4 regions of the Neomicrococcus aestuarii genome follow, and region 1 is predicted to be linked to each of the others. Evidence: predicted binding sites of a transcription regulator. Region 1 holds the regulator's gene; each other region holds the start of a gene.

Region 1 (5,133 bases):
GTGGTACGGCAAGCGCACTAGGCGCATGGCATCTGCGACAGATGGCGCTGCGGCCATGTAACCCAAACGCGCGCCGGCCAGAGCGAAAGCTTTGCTCATGGTTCGAGAGACGATCAACCGCTCACGGCCCTCGAGCAAGGTGAGTGCTGAAGGAGTTCCGACGTGGGAGAACTCTGCGTAAGCCTCGTCCACAATGATGATGGCGTTGGAGGCTTCCCCTGCGTCGTACACGGCCTTGATGACGTCAAGGCCAAGTGCGGTGCCGGTGGGGTTGTTGGGCGAGCACAAGAAGACAATGTTTGGCTGTGCTTCACGAACCTGCTGAGCTGCGGACTCGGCGCTTAGTTCGAAGTCGTCTGCACGGACGCCCTTGATGTATTCGGTGTCGGTACCGGCAGCAAGGAGCGGGTACATCGAGTAGGTGGGAGGGAAACCCATGGCCGAGCGGCCTGGTCCACCGAACGCTTGGAGGATGTGCTGGAGAACCTCGTTGGAACCGTTGCCGGCCCAGATGTTTGCGGCTGTTAGGTTGTGCCCCAAGTAGCCGGCCAGGCGTTCGCGTAGTTCTGAGAACTCGCGGTCCGGGTAGCGATTGAGGTTCGCAGCTGCTGCGCGCACGTCCTCGGCAATGGAATCACGTACTTCAACAGGAAGCGGATGAGTGTTCTCGTTGACGTTGAGCATGTTCGGCACGTCAAGCTGTGGCGCACCATACGGCTTCAGTCCGCGAAGGTTGTCCCGAAGCGGCAGACGTTCAAAAGGATCCATTGACTGATTCACCAGTCAATTCTAGGCAAAGACGAACAGCGGACCGGAATTTTGAGTCGTCATGACTGGAATGCACGTAGTGATATCTGTCGCTACACTGACTCCCGGCCGGCTCCAGGCCAGCCCCATTCCCCGCGGACCGACCTAGTTCCAGTGGTCCTAGTTCCAGTGGTCCTAGTTCCAGTGGCGTTCCAGTGGCGAAGTTCGGTTATGGGTGAACCGGAACGAAAATTTCCTGACCAACGCGCAAGGTCTTGCCATCGATGACGTTCAATTCCTGAATCTGTTCGATGGTTTCGCGGGGATCCTGACCTGGAGCCACTGCTTCAGCGATGCTCCACAAGGAGTCACCCTGCAAGACGGTGACCTGGACGGCGTCAACACTTGAAGGTGCCGTGGATCCTGCCAGCACGGGGCTGGTGAACAGCCCAACGAGCGCCAGCAAGGCGGCTGCCAAGGTCATGGACGGGATCCCGATGAACACCAGACGGCCCTTGCGGGTGAGTTGAAGCTTCGCCGGTCGCTGTGCCGTGCGAGGACGTGCTTTCGAAAAATCGGTCAACGACGAGCGGCCTGCAGTCGCGCGGAACGGCGATGAAATTGCGGCAATAGTCATTGTTCTCCCCTTCATTCTTTCGAAGACTTGGGCGACTTTTCGCCCCGCCTCGAATACTGCTTCGAAAACCTATAGAACATTTCTAGCACGTATCTTCGATGATTGTCGAGACACACTCGAACAAATCTTTCAAAGACGTGCGCAGGTACCGTAGTGTTAGTGCAACGGAAGCTGCTAGAACTAGTGTCCTCACGGGTACTGACACTTAGAACATAGATTCCGAATTCAGCAGGCAAACTCGGGGACTTTCGTCAAAAGATGGAACGTCAATCGACGGCAAGAGACGGGACCGGAACATGACACGGCGGACAATGACCAAGATTCAGGAACGTGCCAACGCGCACTTCCCAGGACTCACCAGTCGGCAGCTTCAGATCGTTGATGTCATTCATCGTTTGATCGAAGAAAACAGCTACCCTCCCACCATGCGAGAGATCGGCGACGCCGCCGGACTAGCATCGCTTTCCAGCGTGACCTATCAGCTTGCACAGCTCGAGCAGCGTGGAGTCATCCGTCGTGACCCTAACCGTCCCCGTGCTATCGAATTGCTGATCGAAAAGGTCGAGGCTAAGAAGTGGGCTGAAGAGCAAAAAGCTTTCGCCAAGGAATCCTCGGTCCAGAACTCTGATACGTCCGCCTCTATACCTGAAGGCCGCACCGTTTTCGTAGATAACGACGATCTCGTCGCCGTTCCGCTCGTGGGACGTATCGCCGCCGGCGGACCAATTCTTGCCGAGCAGTCGGTGGAAGACACCATGCTCTTGCCGCGAGTTCTCACCGGTCAAGGCGAACTCTTCATGCTGAAGGTCGCTGGCGACTCAATGATCGACGCCGCCATTGCGGACGGTGACTGGGTAGTTGTTCGTCGCCAGAACTCCGCCAATAACGGAGACATTGTTGCGGCTCTGCTGGACGATGAAGCCACGGTCAAGACGTTCCGTCAGCGCGATGGTCACACGTGGCTTTTGCCGCAGAACACGAACTACGAACCGATTTTGGGCGATCACGCCACCATCATGGGTCGCGTGGTTTCCGTCCTACGCGCTATCTAGCTCGCAGCAATCCGTGTTTCATTTCTAATTTCGTTTCTCAGCGGTCTTTACTGAGCGGTCTTTACTGAGCGGTCGCTTCGAAAGGGTCGCTTCTAAGCGGTCGTCGCCTGATTCTTGGCGGCGGCCGCTAGTCGTTTAAGGACACCCGTCACGACGTCGGGATCCGTGGTGGACCACATTGGCGGCAGGGACGCCTTGATGAACCCTCCATAGCGCCGGCTGACGAGACGAGAATCCAAGATTGCGACGACGCCACGATCATCCGTGGAACGAATCAGACGGCCAGCACCCTGCGCCAGCTTAGTGGCCGCGCTACTGACGGACACGCTCATAAAGCCGCTGCCACCGCGACGATCAACGTCCTGTGTGCGTGCCTTCACGAGGGGTTCGTCGGGGCGCGGGAACGGAATTCGGTCAATGATGACAAGTCGGCATGAGGTGCCCGGGACGTCAACGCCTTGCCACAAGGACATGGTGCCGAAGAGACACGTAGCTTCATTCTCAGAGAACTCTTCGACGAGTGCCTTCATGCTCGATTCGCCTTGGCACAAAATGTCATAGTCCACGCGACGCCGCAGTTCTTCGGCGGCTTCTTCGGCCGCTCGGCGGGAGGAGAAGAGGGCGAGCGTTCCGCCTTCGGAGGCGTTGATCAATCGCTCGATCTCGTCGTATGTGCGTGGGTTGACGTCTCGCGAGGGTGCGTCAAGGTGCTTCGCCACGTAGAGGACACCCTGCTTGGAGTAGTCAAACGGGCTGCCGACGTCGATTCCGGACCACGACGGCGCACCATCGCCTCTGAGCCCAAGGTTTCCGGCGGCGGTATCGAACGCCGCGCCAATCGCTAGCGTTGCGCTCGTGAGCACGACGGTACGATCTGCGAAGAGCCCCTCCCTCAGTTGCATTCCCACAGAAAGTGGGGCGACGTGCAGAACTGCGGGGGAATCTTCTGATGCGGACTGGTACCCACTACCAGGCACAAACTCGCGCGGGCGAGCCGCCCACACGACGTCGTACTGGGGAGAAGCTTCCAAGAGACGCTCGGCTTGTTCCACGATGTACATGATCTGCGACTTCGCCATCTGCATGGCTCCGTCCGGATTCGCAGAGTCAATCTTGATATCCGAGGCAACCACGCGGGCGGCCTCCCGCACCATGGTGAGCGCTTCTCGTTGCTCCTCGGTAATACCGCGTGGCAAAAGACCATCAGACACGCTAGAGACGGATTCCTCGAAGGCTCTATTGGCTCGTTCGAGTGGCTCCACAATGACTTTGGCGTGCTTGCGTGCCGCACTGGCAGCCGCGGAGATCGTGGCGACGGACAGCGGCTTGGTCACCGAATTGGTGACACGATCCTCGAGCTCGTGGGCTTCATCCACCACCACAATGTCGAACTCTGGCAGGACGGCAAGACCTTCGAAAGCGGCGATCGCCAAGAGCGCGTGGTTGGTGACCACAATGTCGGCTTGCGCAGCCTTTTTACGGGCCAACTCGCTGAAACACTCTTCCGCCATAGGGCAGCGTTGCGACCCTAGGCACTCGATCGCGCTGACGGACACCTGGCGCCAGGCCTTGTCCGAGACGCCGGGCGTCAACTCGTCGCGGTCACCGGTTTCGGTGTCTTCAGCCCAATCCCGCAAACGAACAATTTCTTGCCCCAGAGCGCTCGAAGGCGAGGCAGCTTGATGGGGAGCGGCGGCCGCACCGTCGGCCCAATCGAACAGCGCATCCGTGGGCTCCTCCGGGTATCCCCCGCCCAGCTTGTGCTTGCACACGTAGTTGGAGCGGCCCTTCAGCAGGACCGCATCCACGGGACGAGGTAACTCGGGTTCCAGGTTCTTCAAGAGCCGCGGAAGGTCACGGCCCACAATCTGGCTTTGGAGCGCCAGAGTAGCGGTGGAGATGATGATGGGCTTCTCGGCGCTGAGCGAGTGATAAATCGAGGGCACCAGGTACCCCAAAGACTTTCCCGTTCCGGTGCCGGCCTGGACCAAAAGGTGCCCACCCTTTTCAAAGGATTCGATCACCTTTTGGGCCATTTCGTGTTGCCCGGAACGCGCTTGCCCGCCCATTTTGGACACGGCAAGCGTCAGCAGTTCATCAACGCGCTCGGCGCCGTTCAGCTCCTCATCGATCATGCTTGGGTAGCGCCCTCCGAAGGAGTTACCACAAAGGGTTCCAGCTCGGCCGCAAAGTCCTGGCGCACCTTGATATGCATGCGAGTACCCTCCTCCACGTGATCCATGGCGATAATTTCCGCCGATTGCTCGTGCAGACGGCTGACCAAGTCACCACGCTGATACGGAATCACCACATCCAGCTCCACGCCGGGACGTGGAATGGACTCGGACACTTCCTGAAGAAGCTCCTCGATTCCGTAACCGGTTCGAGCCGAAACCACCATAGTGCGCGGTTCGCGGTTCTTGATGCGCTCGAGCACATAAGGATCCGCGGCATCGGCCTTATTCAGGACAATGACCTCCGGGATGTTCTGTGCATCGATGTCCCGAAGCACTTCGCGAACAGCACGAATCTGTCCTTCCGGATCCGGGTGCGATCCATCCACGACGTGAAGAATCAGGTCAGAATCCCCGATTTCCTCAAGCGTGGAACGGAAGGCCTCGACCAGCTGCGTGGGCAAGGAACGCACGAAACCGACGGTGTCGGTGAGCGTGTATTCAATACCGTCCTCCGTCTGCG
Region 2 (5,133 bases), 1.1 Mb from region 1:
GCTCGATCCCGAGCTCAATGCTGTCCGCTCAGGCGAAGTTCGACGAATCTCCACCGAAGACTCCGCAATTACCGTGCTGGTAGCCCCAACGAACGAAGAATCTGCTATCGCTCGGGCAGCAGAAAAGCTCATCCGCGGCTAACACCGCGTGCGGCGCCATCGCTCCCACATGAAGATGGCGCCGCGTTTTTCCTTGCTCTTATCTCTCGTCTCTCTTTTCAGTTTTCAATCCGCGATCGTGTCAGCAACCTTTTAGACGCACCGCACAAGTCATAGCCCTCCCCACCCCTGCGCCGCGCTTCGACAAAGATGGCTGGTCAGACGGTGAGCGCTAACTGCTCCGGCTTCTCCGGATGGAAAAACACGTTCCTCAACAGTCGCTGGTTTGGGTCCACTGCAAGAGGTGGCTTCCAGAAGGGAACACCCGAGCGCATGTCGATCGTCCACTCAGTTTCGTGCACCACGTGGTGGTGGAACGAGCAAACTAGTGCGGCATTCTCGAGAGTCGTTACTCCCCCGCGAGAGTATTCGTGCACATGGTGGGCTTGGCATTTATCCATTCCCGTCTGACATCCAGGAAAGGTGCATCCCCTATCCCGGGCATAGAGAATCTTGCGTTGTTCTGCGCTGAAGAGGCGCGCCCGGTTACCGGCGTCAACCACTTGGGACCCTGATCCTAAAACGACCGGCAACAGGTCGGCGTTACACGCAAGCTGCCGGATCACCCGAGGATTAATAGGGCCAGAGTGGACTGCATCCGAACGAAACAACCGGTCCGAAGCTTTGAGGTCCCTCTCGAGGCTCTCGTGATCAATGTTCACCATGACCTGCGGTTGGTAGCCGCCGTGAATAGAGAACTTTCCGGTCTGAAGCCCGACGGTGAGCGCGTGAATCGCGCCGTCTAGCCGCTTCTGACCCAACGAACGTTTGTCTTTCGGTGGTTCCACCGCTTTCCCGTTCTCATCACGCGCCGTTGCCGCAGGCTCTAAAGGTTCATCGCCAACGGCAGCGTCCTTGAGCTCATGGTTCTTCGTGCGCGGATTGACTTCCGGAGCAATGGCGGTCAGAAGGACCTCGTGTTGCAAATCATCCACGCGCATCAGCCACTGATGAAAGCCAAACTTTTTGCCCTGATAGAAAGCTCCCTGATACTGCTGCCGAACTTCTTCCGACGGGAGCACTCCCATCGAATGAATGCGAGCTTCCCAGACTTTGATTGCGCGACAAACGGCCGCCGGCGTACCTGTTTCGGCAGTCTTAATGAGTCCGGACTCGATGCGATCCGTCATCACGGCTGCTTCGTCGTCGTTCTCACTAATTTGCTTGATAGGAGCCTGCAAGTTCCCCAACGAAGTAATGATCCGCGCCGCGGCGTCCACGCCAACTGCGCCGCTCTGAAATGCATCCCTGACAAACGGATGTGCAATCGCCACATCACCGTCAACGCTTTCCACCGGGGTGATCGCCCTCGCGACGGTCAGCCACCGCCGAACCTCGGCTGGTGAAATATGCATCACCTGAGAGAGCCGCTCTTCCACACTCCGAAACCGAGTACGAGACGTCGAGATCTTTCCGGCTTGCAGCGCTGCAATATCGGCTTCCATGCGGGATGCCAGCGCGACCTTAGCGCGATCGACGTGGTGCGTCAGCAACTGAAGATTCCGCGCAAGTGTTTCAAGTTCTGACAACGATGTGGGAATTAGCGTGAGCGCTTCCGCATGGGAGGCCAGTTGGCTTTGCATGAGACGAGTGTCTTCAAGAAGCCTCGATACCGATTGCTCGGTCGCATCGTAGGAATCAGCGAGTGCCGCTGACGCTTGGACAGAACATGAAGCGTTCATGAATCCAGCATAGTAACTATCTACGATAAATAGAAGAGATAAGAGTAAATGTGAATAACCGTGTCGCTTCGCAAGCGAGAGCCCGAGATCCACAGAATTAGTGTACAAATCCGGCATAGCGCGGAGCGTGGGAAACATCGGGTGATGAGATGAGTCCAGTAGACCTGCTCCGCACCCTTGCATAGAACAGATATTCGACATACAGTAAACGAGCGGGAACATCCTCGGTGGAACGAGATCCATCGACCTAGGCGCCGCACCAAAGTCGGATAAGTCGGGAAATCGGGAGGTACTCGTGATGCGCATCACCCAAAAGACTCAAAGTCAGGCAGAATAGTGAAATGACCACTTCGGGAAATGACGTATCGAGCACACCGAATGACGCCTCAGTAGAGACGCCACCCTTGCTGGAGATTCAGAACCTCGACGTCAGCTTCTCCACGAACTACGGGGATGTTGCTGCCGTGCAGGGCGCATCCCTGACCGTGCGCAAGGGGCAGACAGTGGCGATCGTGGGCGAATCCGGCTCTGGAAAATCCACCACTGCCATGGCGGCCATCGGACTGTTAGCGGGTTCCGGCCGCATTACCGTCGGGTCCATCAAGCTCGATGGCCAAGAGCTCACCACGCTTCCTGAATCGAAACTACGCAGCATCCGTGGCCGAGATATCGGCATGGTGCCTCAAGATCCCATGTCCAACCTGAATCCGGTAACGAAGATCGGCAGCCAGATCGCCGAGACGCTCTTGGTGCACAAAATGGCGACACCTAAGAACGTCAAAGAAAAGGTCCTGGAAACGCTGCGGTCCGCCGGCGTTCCAAATCCAGAGAAACGCGCAGACCAGTACCCGCACGAACTCTCAGGCGGTCTGCGCCAACGCGCACTCATTGCTATTGGCTTGGCCTGCCAGCCGCGCTTGCTCATCGCAGATGAACCCACCTCAGCACTCGACGTGACGGTGCAGCAGACCATCCTGGATCAGATTCAGAAGATGACAGCTGAGCTCGGAACCGCAGTCCTTCTCATCACCCATGACCTCGGACTCGCTGCCGAACGTGCGTCAGAGCTCGTGGTCATGCACCGCGGCAAGGTGGTAGAAACCGGACCAGCCAAAGAAATCCTCACCAATCCGCAGCACCCCTACACACAATCCCTCGTGGCCGCCGCACCGTCTGTGGCAGCCGCCCGACTACGGCCCGGTGCGTACTCGGGAACTTCAGCTGCGTCGTCGTCCTCTGAAAGCGACTCAACCACCCAGCACGACGACGCCTCCGTGCAGTCCCAGCCCGCCCCGAATCTTGTGGAGGTCCGCGATCTCACCAAGATTTACCCGGTGCGCGGCTCGAAAGAAGATTTTTACGCGGCAAAGAATGTCAGTTTCGACGTGCCTCGGGGTTCGACGGTCGCGATTGTGGGTGAATCCGGTTCAGGCAAGACGACGACGGCACGCATGTTGCTGAAGCTCATTGAACCGAGCTCGGGAACCATGACTTTCGACGGGCAAGATATTGCGACGTTGGATAAAGCTCAGCTTCGAGCATTCCGCCAACGTGTGCAGCCCGTGTTTCAAGATCCATATTCTTCGCTCAACCCCATGTTCACGGTGGGGCGGATCATTCAGGAGCCGCTCGATACTTACAAGCGTGGCACGGTCAAAGAGCGCCGTGTTCGAGTGGCCGAGCTACTCAAAGAGGTGTCGTTGCCTCCGGAGATGGCCAGCAGATACCCCTCGGAGCTGTCGGGCGGCCAGCGCCAACGTGTCGCGATTGCGCGCGCCCTAGCGCTCCAGCCGGACTTGATGGTGTGCGACGAACCCGTCTCCGCCCTCGACGTTCTGGTGCAGTCTCAGATCCTCAAGCTCTTGGGGAAGCTCCAGCAGGAGTTTGGGCTGTCCTATCTGTTCATCTCCCATGACCTCGCGGTAGTCCGACTGATTTCGGACTTCGTATGTGTCATGAAGGACGGTGAGGTTGTGGAGGCTGCGACGTCGGAAGAGATTTTCACCAATCCGCGACATCCCTACACTCGTCAGCTTCTCGCTTCCATTCCCGGAAACGAGCTCAACATCGCCATGGATCCAGACGCGGCCTAAAGAGACGGTTAAACGAATAGCCCGCGCATCCTCGACGTTCCAAGGTGCGCGGGCTATTCGATTGCGGACAGTTACTGACTGCGCTTCGCGAGCTAACCGCTATGACCTACCGCCGGCGAGACTTCGGATCCAACGCTTCGCGCAAGGACTCACCCAGCAGCGTGAATCCAAGTGCCGTAATGGCGATGCAAATGCCGGGAAGGAAAGCGAGCTGCGGAGCAATTCCCAGCTCGGTCTGCGCGTACGTGAGCATGCGACCCCATTCAGCCGTCTGCGGGAGACCGCCACCCAATCCCAAGAAGGACAAGGCCGCGGCATCGATGACCGCTGTAGCCAGAGTCAGCGTGGCCTGCACAATAACCGGACCCACCGAGTTTGGAAGCAAGTGGCTCATGGTGATGGTGCGTCGGCTCAATCCCAAGGTCTGGGCCGCCAAAATGTAGTCCGCACCCTTTTGCTGGAGCATGCTCGAACGGAGCAGTCGGGCAAAGATGGGCACTTGAGAAGCGCCGATAGCGATCATGACGGCATACTGCCCTTGACCCAGCACCGCAGCGATAGACACCGCGAGCAGCAAGTTCGGAACGGACAGCAGAATGTCCACCAATCGCATCACCACAGCATCTACCCAGCCGCCAAAACCTCCGGCCAGAAGGCCAAGGATCATGCCGCCCACGAGACCCAGCGCGGTCGAAACAATGCCGATCATCAAAGACGCTTGCGCACCCCACAACAGCTTGGAGAGAACGTCTCCGCCGAACCGGTCAAGGCCCAGCGGGTACGCCGAAATTTCGCCAGGACCAGGGATATGCGTGGGGGTGATCTCGCGTCGGCCCGGCAAGGCGTCGCCACCGTACGGGGCTAAGACCGGCGCTAACAAGGCCACCAGGATGAATGCAGCCACAATGATGGCGCCAACGATCGCGGCCGGATTGCGGCGAAGCCTGTGAAAGGCGTCTTTCCACACGCTTCCGCTGACGATGCCAGGCTCAGGCGTTGGATCAGCCGTGGTAATTGATGCTTCGTTGATGCTCATTGCACACGCACCCTTGGATCAATGAATCCGTATGAGATATCAACCAGCAGGTTGATCATGGAATACAGGATCGCGATGAAAATAATGAACCCTTGGAGAACGGGGTAATCAAGGTTGAAGATGGCGTCTCGCAAGAATCGTCCAATGCCGTTGAAGGCGAACA
Region 3 (5,133 bases), 1.2 Mb from region 1:
CTGCAACGTCGTTGAAGGTCACCTGTGGCATGTCTTTGGTGATGAGCTTGGCGCGGGACTTGCCGAACTGCATGACCTTGCTGCCGCCGCCTTGAGCGCGGGACATCAGGAACCAGAAGAGCAGCGCGATGATCAAAAACGGGACGATGAATCCCAGCATGGACAGCAGCCAGTTGCTCTCAACGGGCTGATCCGTGTAACCGTTCAATTCAGCCGAATTGATGGCATCCACTACCTCGGGCGCGCGCGCCGTCGAGTAGTAGAAGGTCACGTTCTTGCCCTTGTCGGCACCGTCAAGCGTCAAGCTTTCCTTGAGCTGGAGGTCTACTCGTTGATCAGCGTCAAAGATCTTGGCCTCTTCAACCTTCTTGTCCTGCAAAAGCTCCATGCCGACGCTCGTGTCGACGCGTCCGGAGCTTGTGGAAGTCAGTGAAGGCAGGAAGATAAGCAGCGCGACAGCGCCGATCAACACCCAAAACGGCCAACTATTGAAGATCTTCTTGTTCATTCGCTGGGGAGATATCTCCCCGTCCCTTCTGGTCGAAAAGTACGACGCCATTCGTCAATCCCGCTCACAAGCTACTAAAAACTACGCGCGCGAGACGTACGTGAAGTACAAAGTTTAGTTTCAAGCATTACACCTCACGAACCTTTCACGCTCCACGGGCCCAAAAAGTTCCCTCTCGGCGTAGCGCATGACGATTCCCTCAGTTGCGTAGTCTGTAAGACGAACCCACGAAAGGTTTCCGTTGAGCCCCACCTCCACGTCCACCGCAGCGTCCACCTCTTCTCGCGGTCTTGCCATTTTCACCGGCCTAGTTCTGGGCCAAATCGGAACCACGATAGCCCTCTTACCCCACCTTCTCAGCGGCGGACTCATGCTGCTACAGAACTTGTGGATCCGCGAAACCCTGCCCGAGGACATGCCCTTTTCGATGCTTCCTCTCAGCCAGTACGCGCTGCTGGAATTGGTGGGCATTCTCGCGGTTGCGGCGACGATCACCGGTTGCCTTCCGTACTTTGTGATGCCAGCACGACGACGCAGCGTCACCTTGGGTGCCTCGCTCGGCGTTGCGTTGGGCTTACTGATTTCGATCGGCCAATCCTTCTGGGAGATGGCCAAAGGACTGGGCATTGGCGCCGGTGCTTCGTCGACTGCCCAGTTGTATTTTTGGGGTCTACTCGCTGGCTTCGTGCTCTTTGCAGCTCTTGCTGCGCTGGTGACCATGGTCTTCGCTTCCGGCACGCCCACGTGGAGTGCCCTGATGTGGGCCCTCGTCGCCGTACCCGTGACCTCGTGGATCCTTTCATGGACCTCCCCCAGCGGACCCTTTTCGGGCCCATTCTTGATGCCACTGATTGAGTCGTTCACCGGTCCCCTCCCTGACCCTTTCTCCGGCGACTCAACGTTCCTCAATTACGTCTACCGCTTCTTGCCCGCGATCATCGTGGGATTGGCGCTGGCTTGGTACGGCTGGAAGCCGCTTGGTCGACTAGCAATCTGGGTCGTTGACCTTGCCCTACTTTTCTTCATCCCTGTGCTCGCCACAGCCACACAGAGCGCGGCAGGCATGCGTGTTCTGAATGGCAACGTGAGGGACATGTTGGATTACGGCTCTGAGGTCTTCCGCGCGCAGATGCGTCTGGATAACCCCCAGCTGTGGGTTGTGGGTACTGCCCTCCTCATTGCCGTAGTGGTGGGAATCGTGAGGCGATCCCGCACTCGATCACTGTGAAGTTTTCAAACAGCTGCGAAATGTTCAAGGAACAGTCGCCCGGGTACCCCGAATAGCCGTGCGGACTCGGGCGTTGGGCCAGAGTAAGCGCGGACGAACAGGACGATTTCGGATGTGGATCTAGACAGAAAGCGCTAGCTGTTGCGCCTTCTCCGGATGGAAGTAGGCGTTTCGCATGAGGGGTCGTTGGGCATCCTCCTGCACGGGCGGTTTCCAGAAAGGAACGCCATTGCGCATGACAATCGCCCACGCCGTCTCATGAACCAGATGGTGGTGGTGCGAACACACCATCGCCGCGTTTTCTAAAGTGGTGACGCCGCCTTTCGAGTACTCGAGCACGTGATGGGCTTCGCACCGATCCACCCCCGTGGTGCATCCGGGGAACGTGCATCCGCGGTCCCTCGCGTAGAGCAACTTGCGCTGCTCGGCGCTAAAGAGTCGCCTTCGGTTGCCTGCGTCCACCACTTGAGAATCTCCACCCAACACCACTGGCAAGAGTTCAGCGTTGCAGGCTAGTTGCCGGATGATACGAGGGTTGATGGGGCCGGAGTGAACAGCGTCCGAGCGGAACTCGACATCCGAGGCTAGGAGATCCCGCTCGAGGCTCTTCTGATCAATGTTGACGATTACTTGCGGGTGGTAGCCGCCGTGCAAAGACACATTTCCGCCTTTCAACCCGGCCGAGAGTGCGTGGAGAACGCCGTCCAGGCGCTTCTGGGCAAGGGATCGTCCGTCCTTTGGCGCTTCGAGCGGTTTTCCGTTCTCGTCGAGGGCGACGGTTTCCGAGACCTCGCCTCCCTCCGCTCCGGCTCGAGATCCTGGTCCGGAGTCCAGTCCCGCACCCGAGCCCAGTTGCGTTCCCAGCCCAGAACCCGCATCCTCAGACACCTGGTTCCGCGACCGCGGGCTCACTTCAGGCGCCATGACGGTCAGGAGGGTCTCATGCTGAAGATCGTCCGCTAGCAAGCTCCACCGATGAAGTCCCATGAACCGCCCCAAATAGAACGCTCCCTGAATCTCCTGTTTGACCTGCTGCGTTGGCAGAACACCCATGGAGTTGATGCGGTTCTCCCAGTCCTTGACGCGCCGATCTACGGCTTTGGGGATGGAACTCGTCGCCGCTTTAAGCAGGTCAGCTTCCATGCGGTCGGAAAGCAGATCCGCTTCTTCCGCGCTGCCGGTGACTTGCTCAATAGGCTCCCGAAGTCGATCCACGGCACCGATCATCTTTGCCGCCAAACTCACGGGCAACGCAGCGTCCTCAAACGCCCTACCAATCAACGGATGCGCGGTTTCCACATCCCCTTCTGGCGACTCCACGGGAGTAATAGCATGGGCAATGTCCAGGCGCTTCTGCACTTCCCCGGGATTCACGTGGAGAACTTGCGAGAGCCGCTCTTTGGCGGATCGAAATTTGGAGCGCTCCGAACTCAGTTGCACGTCCGAATTTAAGTCCTGAATTGCCTGCTCCATGCGGGCCGCGAAGTTGACTTGCAGACGGCCCACCTGATGACTCAGGCGCTCAAACGCGAGCCCAACGTCATCCAGTTCAGAGGCAGACCCCGGGACAACTGTGGCTACTTCCGCGAGGAAAGCGAGATGGCTTTGCAAGAGCAGCGCGTGCTCACGAAGCGCAGTGACCGAATACTCGGTGGCATCGAAGGTGGATGGTGAATCAAGTTGAGTTGGTTTGACCCCGACTTCCATACCACCTATTCTAGAACACATCTACGACAATTAGAACAGAAATTCTAAATTGGGGATAACTCCACAACCGCCCTGCCGAAACGGGACTGCGAAACCCAAGCTGCGTCGTCGTACTGAAGGGAAGTTAGAAGCTGAACGGAAGTTAAAAGAAGAAAGCCCCGGACGAACCGGGGCCAACTTACTGAGGTTTATTCGTAGACGTGGCGCGCGAGCGTGCCCACGAAATCAAGGTTGCGGTACTTCTCAGCGAAGTCCAGGCCGTAGCCCACCACGAACTCGTTCGGGATCTCTTCACCCACATACTTCACGTCGATCTCAACCTTGGCAGCGTCAGGCTTGCGCAACAAGGTGCAGATTTCCACAGAAGCCGGGCCGCGCGAGCGCAGGTTGGACTGCAACCAGGACAATGTCAGGCCGGAATCGATGATGTCCTCGACGATCAGCACGTGCTTGCCCAACAAATCCGTGTCCAAGTCCTTCAGAATGCGGACAACGCCGGAGGACTGCGTGCCGGAGCCGTAGCTCGAAACGGCCATCCAGTCCATGGTCACGTGCGAGTGCAGTGCGCGCGCGAGGTCGGCCATGACCATAACGGCGCCCTTCAAAACACCCACAAGCAGAATGTCGCGGCCCTCGTAATCGGCGTCAATACGCGCCGCAAGGTCCTTGATGCGCTCCTGAATATCTTCTTTGCTGAGTAGAACGTTTTCGATATCGCTGGCTACATCTTTGGTATCCACGCCGTGCTCCTGTTCCGGTGCAATTGCGCTTGCGCGCGAGTGAGTCTTGCTGCGTTTAACATTGCCATACTAGTGAGCAGTCTTGGGCCTCGCGGACCGAAATACTAGCCCCCGGGGCATCTCAGTGGTACGAATAACGTCCACGTGGCCTTCCAATTGCACGGGACCGGTGGACGGCCCCAGCCGCAGCAGCCCCAAAACGGCGCGGGTCCGCTCGAAATCCGGGGCTTTTCCGCCCACCATGATCGCGGCTTGCCGAATAACTCGGCTTGTCAGCGCGCGCGGCAGTTGCGTGAGGCGATTCACGTCCAGTTTCACTTCCGAGGACGACGGCGGAGCCATCATCGCGTCCCTCAACACTTCGTCGGCGAGCTCATCGAGATAGTCGGCATCGTCGCGAGCGAGTTCGGCGGTCCTCGCTAGGTTTTCGTAAACGGCGCCCAACGTGTCTGCGAGCGCCGGCAAGAGAGTCAAGCGGACCTGATTGCGCAGCGCGTCCGTTTCCAAGTTGGTGGGGTCCACCCAGAAGTCCAGGCGCGCGTGGTGGCAGATCCACTCAGTGTCTTCACGAGAGAGCGGCAAGAACGGCCGCACGTAGCGCCCGCGAACCGGCGGAATCCCAGCGATGGCTCTAGTTCCGGAGCCGCGAGCGAGGCCCAGGAGGACTTGTTCGGCTTGATCGTTGAGCGTGTGCGCCAAGAGCACGGGCGAGTTTTGGTACGCAGCGTCCGCCGACAGAAACTCTTCGATGGCGGCGTATCGCGCCTCACGCGCATAGGCCTCGTTGAGGTTCCCGGACACGTGCGCCTTCAAGACCCGCACAGGCGAAAGTCCAAGGTCGGCGCACTGCGAAGCGGCCTTCTCCGCTACCTCCGCGCTTCCTGTTTGAAGCCCGTGGTCCACCACGAGCGCACCGACGGAATACCCCTTGCGTTGAGCAAGGAATCCCG
Region 4 (5,133 bases), 190 kb from region 1:
ACTATCAAGTCTTCGAGGCTGAATACGAGCGGCACCTCGTTGACGCGTACCCGCTGGATCCGTCGACTAAGGAAGCTGTGTTCTTCTTCCGCCGCATTTTTGTGGTGGGCCAGAAGCTCGAAGGATAACTACCAGCCGCGCTCGCGCCACTCGTCCAGGTGAGGACGCTCGGCTCCAAGAGTGGTGGGGTCACCATGTCCGGGATAGACCACGGCGTCATCCGGGTACCGGTCAAACAAGCGTGCCGAAACATCGGAGATGAGCGAAGCGAACCGCACCGGGTCCTTCCACGTATTTCCTACCCCGCCGGGGAAGAGCGAATCGCCGCTCAGGATGATGGGGCTGCCCGTGGGGTCCTCGTAGACAAAAGCGATCGATCCCGGGGTATGCCCACGCAAGTGAATCGCACGCAAGTCAAACCCGGGGAACTGACCTACGTCGTCGTGCTCCAGAGAATGTTCAGGACGTAAGCCGGACTCCTTCTCAATAGCCTCAATGTCCTCCGTGCCGGCCGTCGTCGTGGCGCCGGTCTCTGCGGCGAGGTCCTTGAGCGCGCGGACATGATCCCAGTGCTGGTGCGTCGTTGCAATCATGACCACACGCGTGGGCTGCGCAGAATCTTCGGCGGCTGAAGCGATGAGCGCTCGCAGTTGTTCGATGTTGTCGGCAGCATCAATGAGTACCTGCGCGCCCGTCTCTTTGGACGTGATGAGGTAGCTGCGATTGTCCTGTTCGCTCACCGATGCTCCCCGCACGGTCACGAGCTCTCGGTTCTCCAGCAATGTATTCATAGCTTCAGTCTAGGTGTGGGTTCACACCATCGTAGTGATTAATGGCATAGGGTCGAGGCATGAAGAGCACTGGATCGTTCGAATTTGAGGGCATCAACCATCAGTCGTCCGTGCCACCTTTTGAGCAATTGAAGAGCCAAGTGATCGAGCGGGTTCGCACGGGATCATTGTTGAGTGGGACGAAGTTGCCCACCGTGCGGCACGCTGCAAGTTCGGTTGGACTCTCCGTCAACACGGTGGCGCGAGCCTACAAGGAGCTGGAAGAGCAGCGAATTATTGAGACGAATGGGCGGCTTGGCTCATTCGTCCGGGCAAGTGTCGACGAATTTGCGGACCGGATGAGGGATGCGGCGGAGCGATACGTTGAAGAAGCGCTCGCGTGCGGTGCCGATGAGAAAAGGGCGGCGCTTTACGTGGAGGCGGCTTTTTCGGCGAAGCTTCGTGAGTAGTCGCTTGGCTTAAGTGGGGGAGTACGACGACGCTGGCTCGCCTTGAGCGAAATTCATTCGTTGGTTTGTTCGCTTTTGGGTGATTCGTACAAATTTTCGAACCGAGACGGGATATTCTTGCACGCGTGGGTAGTCGCGTTGAAGAAGAAACAGTCCAGTCGCCGTCCGAGAGCCTTGTATCGAAGGTTCCATCGAGGAACGGTTCATCGAGTGTTTTGAGCGGCGGTGGGGCTGTCACCCACAAGCCAGATCTGACACGGATTCTCGTTCAAGGTGCCCGCGAGAACAACCTGCAGAATATTGATGTTGAGTTGCCGCGCGACTCAATGATCGTCTTCACGGGTCTCTCGGGCTCAGGCAAGTCCTCGCTTGCCTTCGACACGATTTTCGCGGAGGGTCAGCGGCGCTACGTGGAGTCGCTTTCCGCCTACGCGCGTCAATTCTTGGGCCAGGTGGATAAGCCTGACGTTGATTTCATTGAGGGTTTGTCCCCAGCGGTTTCGATTGACCAGAAATCAACCAGCAAGAACCCTCGTTCTACCGTGGGCACCATCACGGAAATCTACGATTACATGCGCTTGTTGTGGGCGCGCGTGGGTCGTCCGCATTGCCCCGTGTGTGGTGAAGCTATTACCAAGCAGACTCCGCAGCAGATCGTGGATCAGCTCTTGGAACTGCCGGAGAAGACTCGCTTCCAGGTCCTGGCGCCCGTCGTGCGTGGCCGCAAGGGTGAATTCGTTGACCTCTTCAAGGAGCTCGCTGCGGGCGGTTACTCGCGTGCACGCGTCGACGGAGAAACGGTTCAGCTCTCAGAGCCACCTGTCCTCAAGAAGCAGTACAAGCACTCGATCGAGGTGGTCATTGACCGCTTGGCAATTCGTGATGGTGTGCGTCAGCGCTTGACGGATTCCGTGGAAACGGCGTTGAAGCTCGCTGATGGTCGAGTGCTCATCGAGTTCGTTGACCTTGACGAGAATGATGAATCGCGAGTGCGCGCCTATAGCGAGAATCTCGCGTGCCCTAACGAGCACCCGCTGACTATCGATGAGATTGAACCGCGGTCGTTCTCCTTCAATAATCCTTTTGGTGCGTGTCCGGTCTGTACCGGTATTGGTACGCGACTTGAAGTCGATGAAGAGCTCGTGGTGCCCGATCATGACGCCACCATCAACGAAGGCGCCATTGCGCCGTGGAACCTCGGCAAGGCAACCAGTGAGTACTGGAACCGTCTGCTCGAGGGTCTCGGCGAGGAGATGGGCTTTGACCTGGATACGCCGTGGAAGGATTTGAGCAAAGAGGCTCGGACAGCGATCCTGCATGGGCGCAACCACAAGGTAGTTGTCCAGTATCGAAACCGTTTTGGCCGCGAACGTAAGTATTCGACCGGTTTTGAAGGCGCCATTCAGTACATCGAGCGCAAGCATCAAGAGACCGAATCGGACTACGCACGCGATCGCTACGAAGAGTACATGCGATTGTCCCCGTGTCCTGAATGTGGTGGCGCAAGGCTAAACCCCACCTCGCTTTCGGTGCTGATTAGCGGCAAGTCCATTGCCGAGGTCAGCGCTATGCAGTTGCGAGATTGCGCCGAGTTCTTTGGAACGTTGGAGCTGACCAACCGTGAAGCGCAGATCGCTGCCCAGGTGCTCAAGGAGATCCTTGCTCGCTTGACGTTCTTGCTGGACGTTGGTTTGGAGTACTTGAACCTCGAGCGTGCGGCGGGCACGTTGTCCGGCGGTGAGGCACAGCGCATCCGTTTGGCGACCCAAATTGGTTCAGGACTCGTAGGCGTTCTCTACGTGTTGGACGAGCCGTCCATTGGCTTGCACCAGCGCGATAACCGTCGACTCATTGAAACCCTGACCCGCCTTCGAGATCTAGGCAACACCCTGATTGTGGTGGAACACGATGAGGACACCATTGCTGAAGCCGACTGGATTGTAGATATTGGACCGGGCGCCGGCGAACACGGTGGCCGAGTGGTGCACTCGGGAAGCTTGGAAGAACTCAAAGCCAACGAAGAATCCATTACCGGTGCCTACCTCTCCGGTCGGAATTCCATTGCGGTTCCGCCGAAGCGTCGTAAGCGCGACAAGGATCGTTTCGTGAGCGTCGTGGATGGTCACGAGAATAACTTGCAGAACGTGACCGTGAAGTTCCCCTTGGGCGTGCTGACGGCTGTTACCGGTGTCAGCGGTTCGGGCAAGTCCACTCTCGTCAATGACATCCTGTACAAGACACTTGCTAATAAGCTCAACGGAGCCAAGCAGGTTGCTGGCCGTCACAAGCGAGTTGAAGGTTTGGACCAGCTGGACAAGGTTGTTCACGTCGATCAGAGTCCGATTGGCCGTACCCCTCGCTCCAACCCGGCGACTTACACCGGTGTCTTCGACAACATCCGAAAGCTCTTCGCTGAGACGAACGAGGCAAAGGTTCGCGGCTACTTACCTGGACGTTTCTCTTTCAACGTCAAGGGTGGCCGTTGCGAATCCTGCTCGGGCGACGGAACGCTCAAGATCGAAATGAACTTCTTGCCTGACGTCTACGTCCCGTGTGAAGTGTGCCATGGTGCCCGCTACAACCGCGAGACGCTCGAAGTGCACTACAAGGGCAAGAACATTGCTGAAGTGCTGAACATGCCCATTGAAGAGGCTGCCGAGTTCTTTGCGGCGTTCACTCCGATTGCTCGTCACCTGAACACTTTGGTTGACGTGGGTCTGGGCTATGTTCGCTTGGGTCAGCCAGCAACGACGCTGTCCGGTGGTGAAGCGCAGCGAGTAAAGCTGGCCGCTGAACTTCAAAAGCGTTCGAACGGTCGAAGCATTTACGTGTTGGACGAGCCCACTACCGGTCTACACTTTGAAGATATTCGTAAGCTTCTGTTGGTGCTTCAAGGCTTGGTGGACAAAGGCAACACCGTCATCACCATCGAGCACAACCTTGATGTCATCAAGTCCGCTGACTGGATCATCGACATGGGTCCGGAAGGCGGCTCTGGCGGCGGTCGGGTGATTGCTGAAGGAACTCCGGAGCAGGTTGCAAAGACCAAGGGAAGCTTCACGGGTGAGTTCTTGGCGGAGCTGTTGAACCCAGCCAAGTAGCGTTTCAGCAGAGGTTAGCTGATACGTCACACGTTGACGCGGGTATTGAAGCCGTCTGCGTCGTGGCCGAGTCGGAACTATTTCGTTGAATCTTCTTCTGATTTTGTACGATGAAAAGTGTTCGGCGGAATACCGGATTCGCCCCGAAGAAATTGCAATTACTGGAGTAAATTACTGTGACCAATGAAGTGAGATCATACGACGCCGTCATTTTCGATCTCGATGGAACGGTCGCAGATCCCGCGGGTGCCATCACGGGTGGCATGGCTCGTGCACTGGAAAACGCGGGACTTCCGGTACCTTCTCAAGAAGAGCTCGAGAGCTTTGTCGGTCCCTCGCTCTTCTTCGGTTTCTCCAGCGTCCCGGGTGTTACTGAAGAAATCGCAGACAATCTCGTGACGGAGTATCGGGCTTGGTATGTGGCAGAAGGGCTATATCAAGCTCGCGCCTACGAAGGGATTGCCGAGCTGATTCGCGATCTGTATGACGCCGGAGTGAAAGTTGCCTTGGCTACCTCCAAACCAATCGTTCCGGCCACAAAGATCATTGAAAACTTGGGATTGACGTCGTTCTTCACCGCCTTGCACGGCGCGGAGATGGATGAGGCTGTCATCCGGAGCCACGGTCCCGGTAAAGAGCGAATTGTCCGCGCAGCCGTAGAGTCGTTGGATACAGATCCTGCACGTACAGTCATGGTGGGCGATCGACTTTTTGACCTTGAATCGGGTAAGGCTTGCGGATTGGTGACTGTTGGTGTGCGGTGGGGCTTCGCGCCAGCGGGGGAGCTCGAAG

The links. The regulator LexA, encoded in region 1, represses DNA repair genes until DNA is damaged. The targets are predictions, from matches to a motif close to TCGAACANNTGTTCGA.
Region 2: the regulator LexA is predicted to act here: its motif matches at 2,024-2,039, upstream of HD598_RS06735 (HNH endonuclease signature motif containing protein).
Region 3: the regulator LexA is predicted to act here: its motif matches at 3,475-3,490, upstream of HD598_RS07015 (HNH endonuclease signature motif containing protein).
Region 4: the regulator LexA is predicted to act here: its motif matches at 1,325-1,340, upstream of uvrA (excinuclease ABC subunit UvrA).

The regions. Positions count from the first base shown of each region.
Region 1 is NZ_JACHDR010000001.1:364,558-369,690, reverse strand. Features, by position in the region: gene HD598_RS01660 (histidinol-phosphate transaminase) at 1-768, opposite strand, end outside; gene HD598_RS01655 (LysM peptidoglycan-binding domain-containing protein) at 977-1,384, opposite strand; gene lexA (transcriptional repressor LexA) at 1,681-2,436, shown strand; gene HD598_RS01645 (ATP-dependent DNA helicase) at 2,529-4,571, opposite strand; gene hflX (GTPase HflX) at 4,568-5,133, opposite strand, start outside.
Region 2 is NZ_JACHDR010000001.1:1,509,994-1,515,126, forward strand. Features, by position in the region: gene HD598_RS06730 (acetate/propionate family kinase) at 1-142, shown strand, start outside; gene HD598_RS06735 (HNH endonuclease signature motif containing protein) at 318-1,841, opposite strand; gene HD598_RS06740 (ABC transporter ATP-binding protein) at 2,183-3,934, shown strand; gene HD598_RS06745 (ABC transporter permease) at 4,041-4,970, opposite strand; gene HD598_RS06750 (ABC transporter permease) at 4,967-5,133, opposite strand, start outside.
Region 3 is NZ_JACHDR010000001.1:1,568,574-1,573,706, forward strand. Features, by position in the region: gene ftsH (ATP-dependent zinc metalloprotease FtsH) at 1-508, opposite strand, end outside; gene HD598_RS07010 (hypothetical protein) at 750-1,736, shown strand; gene HD598_RS07015 (HNH endonuclease signature motif containing protein) at 1,857-3,443, opposite strand; gene hpt (hypoxanthine phosphoribosyltransferase) at 3,632-4,183, opposite strand; gene tilS (tRNA lysidine(34) synthetase TilS) at 4,253-5,133, opposite strand, start outside.
Region 4 is NZ_JACHDR010000001.1:557,144-562,276, forward strand. Features, by position in the region: gene HD598_RS02445 (methyltransferase domain-containing protein) at 1-128, shown strand, start outside; gene HD598_RS02450 (MBL fold metallo-hydrolase) at 129-791, opposite strand; gene HD598_RS02455 (GntR family transcriptional regulator) at 851-1,240, shown strand; gene uvrA (excinuclease ABC subunit UvrA) at 1,456-4,341, shown strand; gene HD598_RS02465 (HAD hydrolase-like protein) at 4,518-5,133, shown strand, end outside.